2 regions of the Shewanella rhizosphaerae genome follow, and region 1 is predicted to be linked to the other one. Evidence: riboswitches for the same ligand, from Rfam matches in the RefSeq annotation. Region 1 holds a riboswitch; the other holds the start of a gene.
The links. Region 1 has a riboswitch for lysine ahead of K0I63_RS13380 (Na+/H+ antiporter NhaC family protein). Riboswitches for the same ligand answer to the same signal wherever they lie in the genome.
Positions count from the first base shown of each region.

Region 2: another riboswitch for lysine. It lies ahead of lysC (lysine-sensitive aspartokinase 3); the one in region 1 lies ahead of K0I63_RS13380 (Na+/H+ antiporter NhaC family protein).

Region 1 is NZ_CP080420.1:3,043,341-3,051,401, forward strand. It holds gene K0I63_RS13370 (multiheme c-type cytochrome) at 1-1,393, shown strand, start outside; gene K0I63_RS13375 (M3 family metallopeptidase) at 1,579-3,723, shown strand; gene K0I63_RS13380 (Na+/H+ antiporter NhaC family protein) at 3,830-5,395, opposite strand; lysine riboswitch at 5,474-5,690, opposite strand; gene K0I63_RS13385 (electron transfer flavoprotein subunit alpha/FixB family protein) at 5,839-6,762, opposite strand; gene K0I63_RS13390 (electron transfer flavoprotein subunit beta/FixA family protein) at 6,763-7,512, opposite strand; gene K0I63_RS13395 (H-NS histone family protein) at 7,825-8,061, shown strand, end outside.
Region 2 is NZ_CP080420.1:891,023-899,083, forward strand. It holds gene arcA (two-component system response regulator ArcA) at 416-1,135, opposite strand; gene K0I63_RS04035 (DUF3293 domain-containing protein) at 1,713-2,144, shown strand; lysine riboswitch at 2,248-2,424, shown strand; gene lysC (lysine-sensitive aspartokinase 3) at 2,554-3,912, shown strand; gene K0I63_RS04045 (succinylglutamate desuccinylase/aspartoacylase family protein) at 3,909-5,015, shown strand; gene K0I63_RS04050 (S8 family serine peptidase) at 5,135-8,061, opposite strand, start outside.

The DNA of each region.
Region 1 (8,061 bases):
TCAAGGCATGGACGGCGAAGTCACCTTCGTCGAGGGCTGTATGGCCTGTCACGGTTCGGTGAGCCGTAATGTGGTGAATGAACAAGGCTTCTCAGTTGGCGGCTACGCCAGAAACACCCTCTCTAAGATAGGTCACATCAACCACCAGGAATTTGAGACCGGCTTTAGCGCCTTGAACTGTAGTTCTTGTCACAGCGAGCCAACCGTCAACGTCAACGTCGCCGGCCCAGGCTGTATCGACTGTCATGACACTGGCGGCATCCCAGGCGATATCGTTCTCGGCAATGGCTCAGATCTGCGTAAGCTACACGAAGCCAAGAGCGCCATCACCTCTAACCAAGCGATCAAGGATAGCTACAAGGTGACGGGTACGGCGCCAGCCTGGTTCCCAGATTCGGGTGCTGCGGGTCAATGGTGTACCACACTGTCGCTGTTTAAGGTCGATGCCGAAGGCAAGGAAACCTTAGTCGACCTACATGAACTGTTTGATGATACCCAGACAATTCATAACCCTGACAAGCCAATTAACTATGTGGGCTCATATCTGCACGGTGTGTATAACGACAGCGTGATTGGCCGTGTTACTGGTGCCTATGATTACAGCTATGACGCAGAGGGTCGCAAGACCATGTGTTTCGCGCAAGATGCTGGCCACGGAAACCCACATGTCGTCGGCTCAACGCCGGATCTAACGGCTTGGGCTGATGCAGGCTTGATGGCCTCACTACGTGTCAGCTTCACCGCCAAAGACTACATGGGCGCCGAATCTGACGTGGTGACTATCCACGGCTACACAGATGTGGCATCGCAAACCGATGGCGCTGTGACAGCCTACGAGCGTCGTCACAACGTCGGCAGCGAGTCTTGCACTACCTGTCACAACAGCGAAGCCAACTTCCACAAGAATGGTAACTTCGCCGAAGGTGGTCTGGGCTGTGTGGCCTGTCACAACAATGGTCAGGATCGCCGCGCCGGCAACTCTTCACCAGGATTCGGTCCTATGGTGCACAGCATGCACTGGGGTGTGGGCAGCAAGAGCCTGGATGAGAATGGCAAGGAAGTGTCTAACTCTGCCAGCGTGATCGCACCGCAGACCGGCTGTGTGGCCTGTCACGACAGCGGTGTGGTTGACCTGAAAGCCGTACCAAATCAGTTCATCAAAGCACGTGCCTATGGTGTAAGCAACAAGATGGCCAGCCCAATCACGGCCAACTGTTACGCCTGCCATAACGATGACAGCGCGCTGAACCACATGATGCAAAACGGCGGTACCACCACGGAAGATGTACCTGCTACCGAGTGGTACAAGCTCAGCACCACCGAGTCCTGTGCAACCTGTCACGCCGAAGGCAGCAGTTTTGGTATCGAAAATTACCATAACTTTACCCGCTAACGCCTGAGGTGACAGCAAGGTAATTAAACACTATCCCTAGTTCCAACCAAAGGAGCCCTTCGCCAGGCTCCTTTTTTCTTGGCCCCAGTGGCCATTTTCAGCCTGAGTTAATTTACAAAAGCTACATTAAAGCCAAACTCGCCCACATAAAAATAACAATCGCAAATCTAAGGAAGTTGTACTAGATGAAATTGAATCTTATCGCCTTTGCCGTCGTCGGCGCCTTATCGACCACACTGCTCCTCAGTGGTTGTCAATCAAGCAGCTCTACCACACAGGCCACCGCCAGCATCGAGACGCAAAACCCGCTGATGCAACCAAGCCCCCTGCAATATCAGGCCCCAGATTTTAGCCAGATCAAGGATGAGCATTTTAAGAGCGCCCTAGAGCAAGGCATCAATGAGCATTATGCCCAGGTGCTGACCATTGCCGACAACAGCGAACCCGCCACCTTTGCCAACACTATCGTGGCACTGGAGACCAGCGGCGAGCTGCTGACCCGCGCCTCCAAGGTGTTCTATAACCTAACAGGGTCAAACAGCAACCCAGCGCTGCGTAAGCTTCAGGGCGAGATGGCGCCTAAGATGGCCGCCCACTCGGACAACATCCACCTCAACGGCAAGCTATTTGCCCGCATCGACAGCCTGTATCAGAGCCGAAACACCTTAGGGCTGACCGCCGAAGAGGTGCGCCTCATCGAGATCTACCACCAACGCTTCGTCATGGCCGGTGCCAAGCTAACCGAGGCGCAAAAAGCGCAGATACGCCTGCTTAACGAAGAGCAATCTAAGCTTACCAATGAGTTTGGTCAGCGTCTGCTGAGACTCACCAAGGAGATCGCCGTCGTGGTCGACAGCGTCGATGAGCTAAAGGGACTGTCAGACAGCGAGATCCGCGCCGCCAAGGCCGATGCCAGTGCCGCTGGCCATGAAGGCAAGTATCTCATCAATATCACCAATACCACCCGCCAACCTATCCTGGCCAAGCTTGAAAACCGTGAGCTGCGCCAGAAGGTGTGGCAAGCCTCGTCGACTCGCGGCATGAGCGGTGAGAACGAGACCGCCTCACTGGTTGCCCGCCTGGCACAGCTTCGCGCCGAGCGCGCCCAATTACTGGGTTACAAGAGCTGGGCCGACTACCGCCTGACACCGCAGATGGCCAAGACCCCGGATGCCGTCTACCAGATGTTCGGCTCTATGGTGCCCGCCGTGGTGGCCAACACCCAGAAAGAAGCCGATGATATCCAGGCGATGATCGACAAGACAGGTGGCGACTTCACCCTGGCGCCATGGGACTGGGCGTTTTATGCCGAGAAGGTGCGCAAAGATAAGTTCGACCTGGACGGCGCCGCCATCAAGCCCTACTTCGAATTCAACCGCGTGCTGCAAGACGGCGTTTTCTTCACCCTGGAGCGTCTCTATGGTGTGACCCTCAAGCCGCGCCCGGACTTGCCTGTCTACCATGAAGATGTGAAGGCCTACGAGATGTTTGACGCCGACGGCAGCTCTATGGCGATCTTCTACGCCGACTACTTTGCCCGCGAAGGCAAGCGCGGCGGCGCCTGGATGAGCTCCTTCGTGACCCAGTCTAAGCTGCTAAACCAGAAGCCTGTAGTGGTCAACGTGATGAACATCAAGAAGGCGCCAGAGGGTGAGCCGACCTTCGTCAGCTACGACGAAGTGACCACCATGTTCCACGAGATGGGCCATGGCACCCACGGCATGTTCTCTAAGGTGACCTATCCTAGCCTGTCGGGCACGGCCGTTTCCCGCGACTTTGTAGAGTTCCCCTCGACCTTCGAAGAAGATTGGGCCGCCCACCCCGAGGTACTGGCCAACTACGCCAAGCACTATGAGACAGGCGAAGTGATCCCCGCTGAGCTGCTACAGAAACTGCTGAAATCACGCAGCTTCAACCAAGGCTTCGACACCTTGGAATATATGGCGGCGGCCCTGGTGGATCTCGAGTGGCACTCACTGAGCGCCGACACTCCGCTGCAAGATGTGGCCGAGTTCGAAGCCAAGGCACTTAAGAAACACGGCATCAATATCGCCGCCGTGCCGCCACGCTACAAGTCGACCTACTTTGCCCACGCCTTCCCGGGTGGCTATTCGGCCAGCTACTACGCCTACATGTGGAGCGAGATCCTGGCGGCCGACGCTTTCGCCTATGTGCAGACCCAGGGCGGCCTCAACCGCGAGATAGGCATGAAGTATCGCAAGACCATCCGCGAGGTGGGTAACAGCGTGCCGCCGATGGAAGCGTACAAGGCCTTCCGTGGTCAGGCACCGACCACTGATGCCCTGCTTCAGCGCCGTGGCCTCAACTAATTCCTGCCTCAACGCACTCCCCAGTAATGGGGAGTCACCCATAAAAAAATGCCGCTCTATGAGCGGCATTTTTATATCTAATGAACCTTGATTTGGCGTAGCTGAATTAAGCCGGGCGATTGGCCTTATGGCGCAGCACCAAAACGCTCACCACAAACAGCGCACTACAGGCCGCCAGACCGGCGCCTACGGATTCGGTGAAGCCCAGCACGGTATAGCCCACCAAACTGATCCCCGCCACGATAAGGGCATAGGGCAGCTGAGTCAGCACATGGTCTATGTGGTGACAGTTGGCGCCGGTAGAGGACAAGATGGTGGTGTCCGAGATAGGCGAGCAGTGATCGCCAAACACTGCGCCCGCCAGCACTGAGGCCAGCATAGGCAACATCATGTTGGTATGGGTGCCCATGGCCATGTCGGCGGCGATAGGCAGCATGATGCCGAAGGTGCCCCAGCTGGTGCCGGTAGAGAAGGCGGTCAGGCCCGCCAGCACGAACAGTACGGCTGGCAGTAGCGCGAACGGAATATTACCGGTCGCCAGGCTGGCCATATATTTACCCGTCTCCATCTGGCCTATCACACCGGCGATGGTCCAGGCGAACAGCAGAATATAGATGGCGGGCAGCATAGAGCGGGCACCGGCAATCACGCCTTTGAAGATAAGCGCCTTATCCAGTCCCTGACTGACCACCAATACCAAGGTCGCAGCCAGGCCAACCACGGCGCCGAAGAAGAGCGATGAGGCAACGTCTGTCTTCTCGAAGGCACCAATGACGCTAAAGGGCAGACTCTCTGCCGCCAGGGCGTCGGCGCCACTACCTATCATGAAGTAGATGGTGGCAAACACCAGCACAGTAATAGGCAGGAACAGGCCTAATATCTTGCCAGAATCGGCCTCAGGCAGGTCGCTGTTAGCCCCTGGCGGCAGGCCCTTGGCCTCGTCATACAGGTTGCCCTTCTGGGCGTTGAGTTCATGCTGACGCATGGGTCCCACATCCAGCCCCATGAAGGCGACGCATAGCAGCAAAACCAGGGCGAAGATGGCGTAGAAGTTCATCGGGATCATCTGAATAAACACGCTCAGATGACCGCTGTCGGTGAAACCGTGGGCGGTGAGTATGCCGCCGATCAGCGCGATGATGTACGCGCCCCAGCTAGAGACGGGCGAGATCACACAGATAGGCGCGGCGGTTGAGTCCAGCAGATAAGCCAGTTTGCTGCGCGAGATATAGTATCTGTCGGTGAGCGGTCTGGCGACACTGCCCACCACCAGACTATTGAAGTAATCATCGATAAAGACCACGCAGCCCAGGAACATGGTGAGTAGCTTGGCATCACGCTTGTTGCGAATATGCTGGCGCGCCCAATCGGCAAAGGCCTTGGCGGCGCCGCTGACGGTGATCAGGGCGGTGATCATCCCAAGCAGAATCAAGAAGCCCAGCAGATAGACGTTCCAACTGTTTAGGGCGCCATCATCCCAAAACAGGCCCACCACCTGCTGTCCCAGGTATTGACCCATATCCAGCGGTGAAAAATCGGCAATTAACAGTGCCCCCAGGAGGATCCCCACACCGAGTGAGAGCAGGACGCGGCGGGTAAAGATCGCCAGCAGAATCGCTACCACGGGCGGCAGCAAAGAAAGTGCCGAATCGGCATAACTCAAAGTTGTCATTGTAAAATTTTGTCTTCGTTAAAATACGAATGGAGGGCAACTGAACTGGTGGGATATAGCATGAGATATTACACCTGTCCTATCAGTAGCGCTCCATAGTGATACCCATTCTCGGTATACCTTCCACTTATCAATCCAGATAAGAAGCACTATGGCAGTGCTGCCTCTATTCGATGACAGCCCCAGCGGCAAGCCTTGATCAACTCCACCACTTCGGCACCAAATCCTTTCATATTCGCTTAACGGCATCACCCTAACGAATACTACTGATATTTAATGCACCTCTACGTCTCAGGACGCCTGCCAATGTCACTATCGGCAAACGTGAGGCACATAAAAACACAAGCGGCTTTAAGGACGCTACCTCAAAGCCGCTCCATGTGATCTATATCACACTATATTTTAGATGAACACCAAAGTGCTCACCAAGCATTTACATTTTATTAAAGAAGTTCGAGTAGCTTAGGCACTGCCTCGAACAGATCCGCTTCCAGACCATAGTCGGCTACCTGGAAGATAGGCGCTTCTGGATCTTTGTTGATCGCCACGATCACCTTAGAATCTTTCATCCCCGCAAGGTGCTGGATGGCACCCGAGATACCCACGGCGATATAGAGATCCGGCGCGACAATCTTACCCGTCTGACCCACCTGTAGATCGTTTGGCACGTAACCGGCATCAACCGCGGCGCGCGATGCACCCAGTGCCCCGCCCAGCTTATCGGCCAACTGCTCGAGAATCGCGAAGTTCTCGGCGCTGCCCATGGCGCGGCCACCTGAAACCACCACAGAGGCGGCGCCTAGATCGGGACGCTCTGACACTGACAGGGTCTGAGTCACAAACTCAACATCGCCGCTGTATTCGTTGTCCAGGGTCTGCACCGAGGCGCTACCGTCCTGGGCTACCGCATCGAAGGCGCTGGCGCGAACCGTCATCACCTTGATGTTGTCAAGGCTCTGAACCGTCGCCATGGCGCTACCGGCATAGATAGGACGCACGAAGGTGTCTTCGCTCACCACTTCGACCACTTCAGAAAGCTGCGCCACATCCAGAAGCGCCGCCACACGAGGCAGCACATCTTTACCTACGCTTGAAGCCGCAGCCAGGATGTGTTGATACTCGCTGGCCACTGAGACGATCAGCTGTGACAGGTTTTCGGCGATGGCATTGGCATAAACGCCGCTATCGGCAACCAGTACCTGACGCACACCGGCAAGCTGCTTGGCGCTTTCGGCCGCGGCGCCACAGTTATGACCGGCTACCAGCACATCGACTTCGCTGCCGATAGCCTGGGCACAAGCCACAACCTTGGCGGTATCGAGTTTTAAAGTCGCATTATCATGTTCTGCTATTACTAGAATCGCCATTTAGATCACCTTCGCTTCATTCTTTAGCTTTTCCACCAGCTCCTCGACAGAAGCCACCATAATACCCGCTTGACGCTCGGCAGGCGGTGTCACCTTGAGCACCTTCTGGTGCTGCTTCAGGGTCACGCCCAGGCTGTCTACCGTCACGGTATCGAGCGGCTTACGTTTCGCCTTCATGATGTTAGGTAATTTGGCATAGCGAGGCTCGTTCAGACGCAGGTCTGTGGTGACAATCGCAGGCAGTGGCATCTTAAGGGTCTGCAGGCCGCCGTCGATTTCACGGGTCACCACAAGTTGTTCGCCCTCAACCTTCACCTCAGAGGCAAAGGTAGCCTGAGGCAGTCCAGCCAACGCCGCCAGCATCTGGCCAGTCTGGTTGTTGTCGCCATCGATTGATTGCTTACCCAGCATGATCAGCTGAGCCTGTTCATTGGCTTGAATCGCATTAAGGATCTTTGCAATAGAAAGCGGCGCAAGCTCTTCGTCGGTTTCAACATGAATACCGCGGTCGGCGCCCAGCGCCATCGCCGTGCGTAGCTGCTCTTGCGACGCCTTAGGCCCTATGGTTGCTACCACAATCTCGGTCGCAATACCTGCTTCTTTCAAACGTACCGCTTCTTCTACAGCAATCTCACAAAATGGGTTAATGGCCATCTTCAGATTTGCGGTATCGACATTTGTATTGTCAGCGTTAACCCTGACCTTCACATTAGCATCGACGACGCGTTTAACTGGCACCAATACTTTCATAAGGCTTCCTTCTTACGTCTTTATTCTGGATAACAAATAGTGCATAGCGAAACTATCACCAACTTATGCCACTTTACGTGCTGTTGACGTTAACGTCAACAGGAAGTCATCAGCATCTTTGTATCAGATCAAAAACAGCGTGTTTAGGGGGAAGTAAAGGGTCAAAAAGGGGCGAAAATAGAGAAGCTGAAATAAAATTTACATTAAAGCGTCAAATATTCATTTAATTCGTTTGATAAAACCTTTTTTAGTTTCTATTATTAGCCCTGTAATCCTATTTACTATTTTATTTTTAAGCAGGACATAATTAATATGAGCGAATTTCTAGATATATTGACGCATGGTCGTCGCTTTAAAGCTGCTGTTAAAGATTTGTCGGTAGAAGATTTAAAAGATGTAGCGGTTAAGCTTGAAAAAATCATCACCGAGAAAGAGAAGCAAGCAGAAGAAGAAAGCGCGGTTATGGCCGAGCGCAATGCAAAGATAGAAGAGATTCGCCAACAAATGGAAGCTGTTGGTTTATCAATTGACGATTTAGGTACAGTGGCT
Region 2 (8,061 bases), 2.2 Mb from region 1:
TAAATCCTTCCCTAGGATTCTAGACATTCCCCATTTCCCTGTGGGTCAGGGAGGAAATGCCTTGAAATGTCGGGAACATTTCAAGGCCCTGGCCACCGGGGATAACTCTCCATAAACAGAGACAAATCCATGTACAAATACCAAGTCTTTCCATCCATGGGCTTTGGCATAAGTGTTCTAGACACAAATCGCCTCTTAGCCCATCCATGGGCTCCGGGGATAAGTATATCCCTATACAAATCCCCTCTATGGCCTTCTGACCTCCATGGAAGGAGGAAATGCCTTGAAATGTCTGGAACATTTCAGGCCCTGGCCACCGGGAATAATTCTCCATAAACAGAAAATCCATGTACAAAAAAGCCAGTCGTTAGACTGGCTTTTTAATCGAATCACATTTGCGCTAGCTGGATGTGATTTATGCTTCTTCTAAGTTACCGCAGAAACGATAGCCTTCGCCGTGGATGGTGGCGATGATTTCTGGCGTATCTGGCAAGCTTTCGAAGTGTTTACGGATGCGACGAATGGTCACGTCCACGGTACGGTCGTGTGGCTTAAGCTCACGGCCTGTCATCTTCATCAGCAGGTCGGCACGGGTCAGGATCTTGCCTGGGTTCTCAACGAAGTGCAGCATGGCGCGGAACTCACTGCGGGGCAGCTTGTACGACTCGCCTTGTGGGCTTACCAGTGAACGGCTGTTGATCTCTAGGCTCCAACCGTTGAAGCGGTAGAATTCTACGGCACTCTTTTCTTCGGTTTCGCCGCCAGTGCTGTTGACGCGAGTCAGCAGGTTGCGTGCACGGATAGTCAGTTCGCGTGGGTTAAATGGCTTGGTGATATAGTCATCGGCACCAATTTCCAGACCCAAGATCTTGTCAACTTCGTTGTCACGGCCGGTAAGGAAGATAAGGCCGATGTTATTGATTTCACGAAGTTCACGCGCAAGCAGCAGACCATTCTTACCTGGTAGGTTGATATCCATAACCACAAGATTGATCTTGTTTTCCTGCATGGCTTTATGCATCTCTGCGCCGTCATTGGCTTCAGTTACCACATATCCTTCAGCCTCGAAAATACTTCTTAGCGTGTTCCGGGTAACGGCTTCATCTTCAACGATCAGAATGTGCGGGTTTTGCATATTTATTTACCTAATATTTGTTTAAAACTGTTCTAACCATGAGCGCTAGTTGGTGCTGCTGCGCCCTATCTGTCTTCGCGACAATTACCGAACTCACGTAGTGCTTTTATCAAACCCAATTGGTACAGCAACACACTTCATGATTAGTAAAGTATACGTATCTCTTTCAAAAGACACGCGAACTGTTACTCACTTCGATTAACAATAGTTGGGAATAGTTCCGTTAACTATGTAATATTTTCAAGTTTAAATGCTAAATCAGCCTAAGCTCACATTTTATACAGGAAATTGACTAACTTTTGATGACCTTGTCGTCGACAAGATGTAACAAAAAGTATTTCATCGTGAGATGAGTGGAAGTGAATCAACGAACTTATTGTACTCGTTTTAGTCATTTGTTAACAAATGAAATGTTAACAAAATTCCTTTGAGATTTGATGTAAATCACATTTGTGTTCATAAGGTCATGATTTTAATGGTATTAATAAAATTTAATAAAGTGACCTGTCTCACACCTCTAGGAAGGCGGAGGAATTTTGCTATAATCGACGGAATCTAATTTAGGAATATTTTAGTGATGAGTACAGCAAGAGAACACCTTTGGCAATGCTATCAGCAAACGCAGTTCTTACTTACACAACCTTTCTCCCCTTCGTTATCATTTGCAATCATTACCGCTCATAATCCTAAAGGCCAACACCTTTCTCCCTCGCAAAACCGTCTCCTCGACAAACAGCTTCAACGTCATATTCAACGTCTTCAATATCCTTATCGTGCTCTGATTGGCGCCTCCAGTGACAGAGGTCATATGGAGAAGAGCTGGGCCGTGTCTATCGATAAGGCCGCAGCCGTAGCTCTTGGCAAGGTGTTTAATCAAAACGCCATCTATTTTGTCGATGAGGACGAGCTGCAACTGGTGCCTTGTCTGGTGGAGTATGACGAGCTCACCCTGGGCAAGTTTTCTGCCCGGGTCTGTCTGGTCAGCGAGCTGCCCGACATCAGCCGCTAGCAGGCGGGGGAACTTGAGAGGCTTTCATCAAGACAGGCTAAAATATCGTTGACTTTTTATTCTGTTATTTGATAGTTTTCTTGCATCCTAACCTTAAGGTTAGTGATACAGAAGAGGAGCGTTAACTAGGTAGTAAGCCCGAGGAGTCCAAACTCCGTTGACGGTTTATGAGGGAGATTAACGCCGAGGTAAAGAGATGTTTGGTTTCATCTGTTTATCGGTCGACTGGGCTGAATCCCACCGATTGTCACCTGTTTTTTGGTGGAGAGCTTCTGGTGGCAATCGCTGTTTCCCGTCTTGGGGTGCGTCATCTTTGCACCAGGCTCTTCGAACGAAGTAAGTTCGGAGCGTATTCAATGTTATCTATTTTTTTTGTGTCATCGTCAGCTACTTGGGTTGAGGTGCGCTAATGTCTATTGTTGTTGCTAAGTTTGGTGGAACCTCTGTCGCCGATTATGAGGCGATGAACCGCTGCGCCGATATCGTATTGGCCAATCCTGAAACCCGCGTGGTGGTCGTCAGCGCCTCGAGCGGTGTGACCAATCTGCTGGTGGAGCTAACTCAGGATAATGTGGACTTTGAGCGTCGTCAGCAGCTGCTCAAGGCGATCGCCTCGATTCAATATAAGATCCTCGACGAGTTGGGTCAGCCCCATGATGTGGCCGCTCGCCTCGATGCCATCTTAAGTAAGATTGCCAGCCTGAGTGAGTCGCTCTCCCAAAACCGTAATAAGGCGACTACAGACGAACTGCTTGCCCAGGGTGAGCAGTGCTCATCTGTCTTGTTTGCTGCCGTGCTGAGAGAGAAGGGCGAGCGGGCGAGCGCCTTCGATGTGCGTCAGGTGATGCGCACCGACAGTCATTTCGGTCGCGCCGAGCCGCAGATAGAAGCGCTTAAGCAGCTTTGCACTGAGCATCTGTTGCCCCTGCTTAGTGAGCAACGAATCGTGACCCAAGGTTTTATCGGCGCCGATGAACAGGGAGCCACCACCACGTTAGGCCGTGGGGGCAGCGACTACTCTGCTGCCCTACTTGCCGAGGCGCTGGATGCGTCTGCGGTTGAGATCTGGACAGATGTGCCGGGTATCTTCACGACAGATCCACGCCTTGCACCGAATGCGCGTCCTATCCCTGAGATCAGTTTCAACGAGGCGGCCGAGATGGCCACCTTTGGTGCCAAGGTGCTGCACCCGGCAACCATTTTGCCGGCGGTCAGACACAAGATTCAGGTGTTTGTCGGTTCCAGCAAGGCGCCTGAGCTCGGTGGCACCTGGATTCGTCATCAGGTGAACGACGAGCCTATCTATCGCGCCGTGGCGGTGCGACGTGACCAGACTCTACTTAATCTGCATAGCCTACAGATGCTGCACGCCCAAGGCTTCCTGGCCGAGACCTTTGCCACCCTGGCGCGCCACAAGATCAGTGTGGACTTAATCACCACCTCAGAGGTGAACGTCTCTCTGACGCTAGATAAGACGGGCTCAGATTCGGCCGGAAACAGCCTGCTGAGCGAGGCCTTGTTGCAGGAGCTGTCGCAGCATTGCCGGGTGCGGGTAGAAGATGGCCTGGCGCTGGTGGCGATAGTGGGCAATAAGATTGCCACCACGTCGGGTGTGTGTCGCCGCGTGTTCGAGGTGTTAGAGCCCCACAATGTGCGCATGATCTGTCAGGGCGCCAGCCCACACAACTTATGTGTCCTGGTGGCCGAGTCTGAGGCGGCTCAGGTCGTCAGCGCCCTGCATCAAAACTTGTTCGAAGGGTCGCTATGAAGCCGGGTCGTTCCACGCTAAAGATTGGCGAGCTCGCCACAGGCCAAGATCTCGAGCTGAACCTATTTGAGTTTGCCCCAGTGGTGCAGACAGGGCCGAGTGTCTACATACAGGCCAACGTCCACGGCGCCGAGGTGCAGGGCAATGCGGTGATTTATCAGCTGATGCAGGCGCTCGAAGGCTGCGAGCTGCGCGGCAAGATCACCCTGGTGCCTCTGGCCAATCCGTTGGGGATCAATCAGAAGAGTGGCGAGTTTACCCTGGGCCGGTTCGACCCCATAACAGGGGTAAACTGGAACCGCGAATATCTCGATCATAAGCTGGATATTGCTAGCTGGTATCAGGGCCATAAACACCTGAACGATGCCGAGCTGATCGCCCATTTCAGGGCCTTGCTGGTCGAGCGTTGCTATAGCCGTCTGCATGAGCCCTGGGGGATCACCACGGGCCATCGTCTGGCGGTGAGCCTGCAGCAGATGGGCCATGAGGCGGATATAGTGCTGGATCTGCATACTGGCCCTAAGTCGTGTAAGCATCTCTATTGCCCCGAGTATGATAAAGACGCTGCCAAGTATTTCTCTATTCCCTACACCCTGTTGATCCCCAACGAGTTTGGCGGTGCCATGGATGAGTCTATCTTCTGTCCCTGGTGGCAGCTGAGTGAATACCTGGCCACTCAGGGGCGCGAGATTGAGGTGCCCGTATCGGCCTTTACTCTGGAGCTTGGCAGTCAGGAGAATGTCGACCTGGCCGATGCCCTGGTGGATGTCGAAGGGATCATGGCCTATCTCAGCAAGCGCGGCGTAATAAGTGAGCGGGTTGAGCCAGCTGAGATGCCACGCTACGCCTGTTACCTGAAAGACTATAAGAAGTATCATGCGCCGCAAGGCGGCTTGGTGGAGTATAAGGCGAAGGTTGGGCAGCCGCTTGTGGCTGGAGAACCGCTCGCCAACATCTTGCGTGTCGACAGATATGGCGAGGAGGATGCGATAGTGCCTCTGAGTCTGCCGGTGGACTGTGTGCCCGTACTACATTTTGCCTCGGCGTCTGTGTATCAAGGCACAGAGCTCTATAAGGTGATGACAAAGGTATTTGCGCTTTAGGTTTGGCTTTTAGCCTGGTGGATTTGTACTTCATCGTTCAGTGCTTGGTTTAGTCGCCTTTCGCGTTATCAATAAAAAAGGGAGCCAAGTGGCTCCCTTTTTCTGTTCAAGCTATCTGCTTACTTGCGACGACGTAGCGCGGCAAATGGTAGCATCAGCAGAGCGAACCAACCCAGTGAACCACCACCTGAAGATTTCTCTTCCTTGGCGTTAACTGTGATAGTCGCCGTACCCGCTTCACTCTCTAGCTCACCATCGCTGGCAACGACAGAGAAGGTCAGGGTGTTGTTACCTGCTGGAGCAGTAAACTTAATTTCTGCGCCACCGTTGTTGAAGGTAACAGGTGTACCTGCAGTCTGTGTCCAAGTGTAGGTCAGGCTGTCACCATCAACGTCTTTGCCATTGGCCTTAGCGGTTACCACGAAGCCTTCGGTACTTGTCATACCTGTAGGAGCCACGGTAGGTGCATCGTTGATGTTGTTAACCATAACATTAACAGTGGTCGCTGCGTTCAGGTTGCCTTCGGCATCCTTAGAGGTGTAAGTGAATGAGTCTTTACCGAAGAAATCATCTTCTGGTGTATAGGTAATAGAACCATCTTTCTCTAGAGTCACTTCACCGTGTGCAGGCTCGTCAACCAGTGTTGCTTCACCTAGTGCACCAGCTGGCGCAACATCGATGATGCGTTGTGCGTTAGCTGTCATGCCGTCACCAGTTACAGAGACGCGAGCTACTTTCTGGCTAACAGTGTCGTTTTCTAACACGTTTGCTTCCAAGGTCGCTTCTTCGTCAACAGAGAAGTTGTCTGTTTGACCTGGGTTGAAGCTAGTTGGCGTCGCCAGATAGTCGATCTCTACGCTGCCTGAAGAGGTCGCTTGCAGTGCAACATAATCGTCAGTAGTGACAGTGCCACCTTGTCCGTTGTAGTGGAAGGTTGTACCTACGCTACCGCTGATGTTTTCTGCACCGATAGTGACATTGCTTGGCATGTTAGGGATATCTAGGTAGTTGAACCAAATATCTTCTACGTCACCAGTTTGGATCCAAAGGCTGAAGCTGTACTTGTTGCCAGAGGCGTCAGCATATAGCTGGGCATCTTTCCACTCGACAACAATCCACTCGTTACCACCAGCAGAAACAACCTGGATACCTAGCTGTCCGCCACCCGTGTCGCCGACAGTGCCGTCGCTCAGGTCGTAGTCACTCCAGAACGGTGCCAGGATGTTGTTTGGATTCGCGCTATCTGGCAGTTCCTTGTTGTTCCAAGTACCAGATGCTGAACCGCCACCAACGATTGCGATACCGTTATCAGAGATGGTTAGCTGGGTGTAAGTTGCACCGTTGTACTTGAACTCAGGTAGGTTGAAGGTGAATGATTTCTCATCACAACCATCAGCACAAGCTGGTACATAGGCCAGGTCTAGGTCGAAGATACTTGGGCTAGCGCCAGTACCTTTGGCAGACTTAATCTGTGGCAGATCCAGTTGACCTACCCAGGTGATACGACCAAGCGCTTCATCAACTTCGAAACCGTTTTGCGTTGCGCCGTTTAGCGTAACTTCAACGTCATCGGCAGAAGTAAGTTTAGTGCCTTCTGGTGCCATAGCGGTAACAGTTACGGTGTTTTCAAATACTGTGTTGTTTACAACGGCTTTGATTGGCATATCTTCAGCAGCTGTCAGATCAGCCTTGGTTGCCATGGTAGAGATCAGTGAAGAATCACTTGATTCTTTAGCCAGGATAGCAACTGGTAGGTGAGCGTCTTGGTGAGATGCGCTCTTGATCATGACGTTACCGAAGATCCAAGCACCGTATTCGCTGAAGGTTGAATCAACAGTCACAGTGAAGGTTGCTGATTCGCCAGCTTCCAGTTCCAGTGATGAAGGCGATACGCTGATACCTGCGCTGTCAGAAGAAGCTGAAAGCTCCCAAGAGGTCTTCTCGTCACTCTTGTTGTATACGGTACGAGTGAAAGTACAAGGACCGACACAAGAGTCAGAAGCAATTGAAGGCTTGTCGAAGGTCAGTACTGCTTTAGCCGCAGCATCTAGATCCATACGACCCGCGCCCATTGCAAATGGATCGGCAGGAGTCGCCGCATCATCATCGAGTACGCCTGCCATGTGAGCAGTAGAAGTTAGCGCTGTCTTGATGTCATTTGCTGACCAATCAGGGTGTAGCTGGCTCATCAGTGCAGCAGCACCTGCAACGTGTGGGCTCGCCATACTGGTACCAGACATAGTGGTAAAGTCAGTACCATCTTCATCAGGAGAAGTTGCCGACAGGATAGAGGTACCTGGCGCAGCAAGATCTGGCTTCAGAATGTTTTGGTTACCGTTAGGACCACGAGAGCTAGACTGGTTCAGGATATCGGCAAACTTGCTGTTAACGATACGAGTCACTTCAGCCGCGATAGTACCTGTGGTGTCATCACCCAGACCTTCAAGGATAGCTGCGCCGTCGGCGTCAGAAACCATCACTGCTGGCAGTGTTGAATCTGGCATGAACATAGAGATTGGAGCGCCTGGTACGCTGTTGTAAACGACCATAGCTTTCGCGCCCGCAGCCTCGGCATTTTCAGCCTTGGTTGCGAATGAACATGAACCGCGAGAGATCAGGGCGATACCGTCTTTGAAAGAGTCGGCAGCAAATGGCGTACAGCCAAGGGTGTTCTCTGCGTCAATGTTAGCTGCAGCGATGATAGGTGCAGTGATATCTGCCTCTAGCAGGCCATTGTTGCCCTGCAGTGCAAGAATCTCTTCACCATCAACGGTTAGGGTGTTAGCAAAGAAACGACCAGTAGTAGTGTTAGCAACGGTAATACCTGATTCGATACAGGCTGGACAACCGATAGTTTGTGGGCCGTTACCATCGTTACCTGCAGCGGTAACAACGACTACGCCAGCCGCTTCAGCAGCTTCATACATAGCCTTGTATGGGCTGTTGGCTGGGTCGCCACCAGCGCCGCCACCCCAAGAGTTGTTGATAACATCTGCACCATCGTTTACGGCGTGCTCCATTGCTTCCATCAGCATGATGTTAGAGC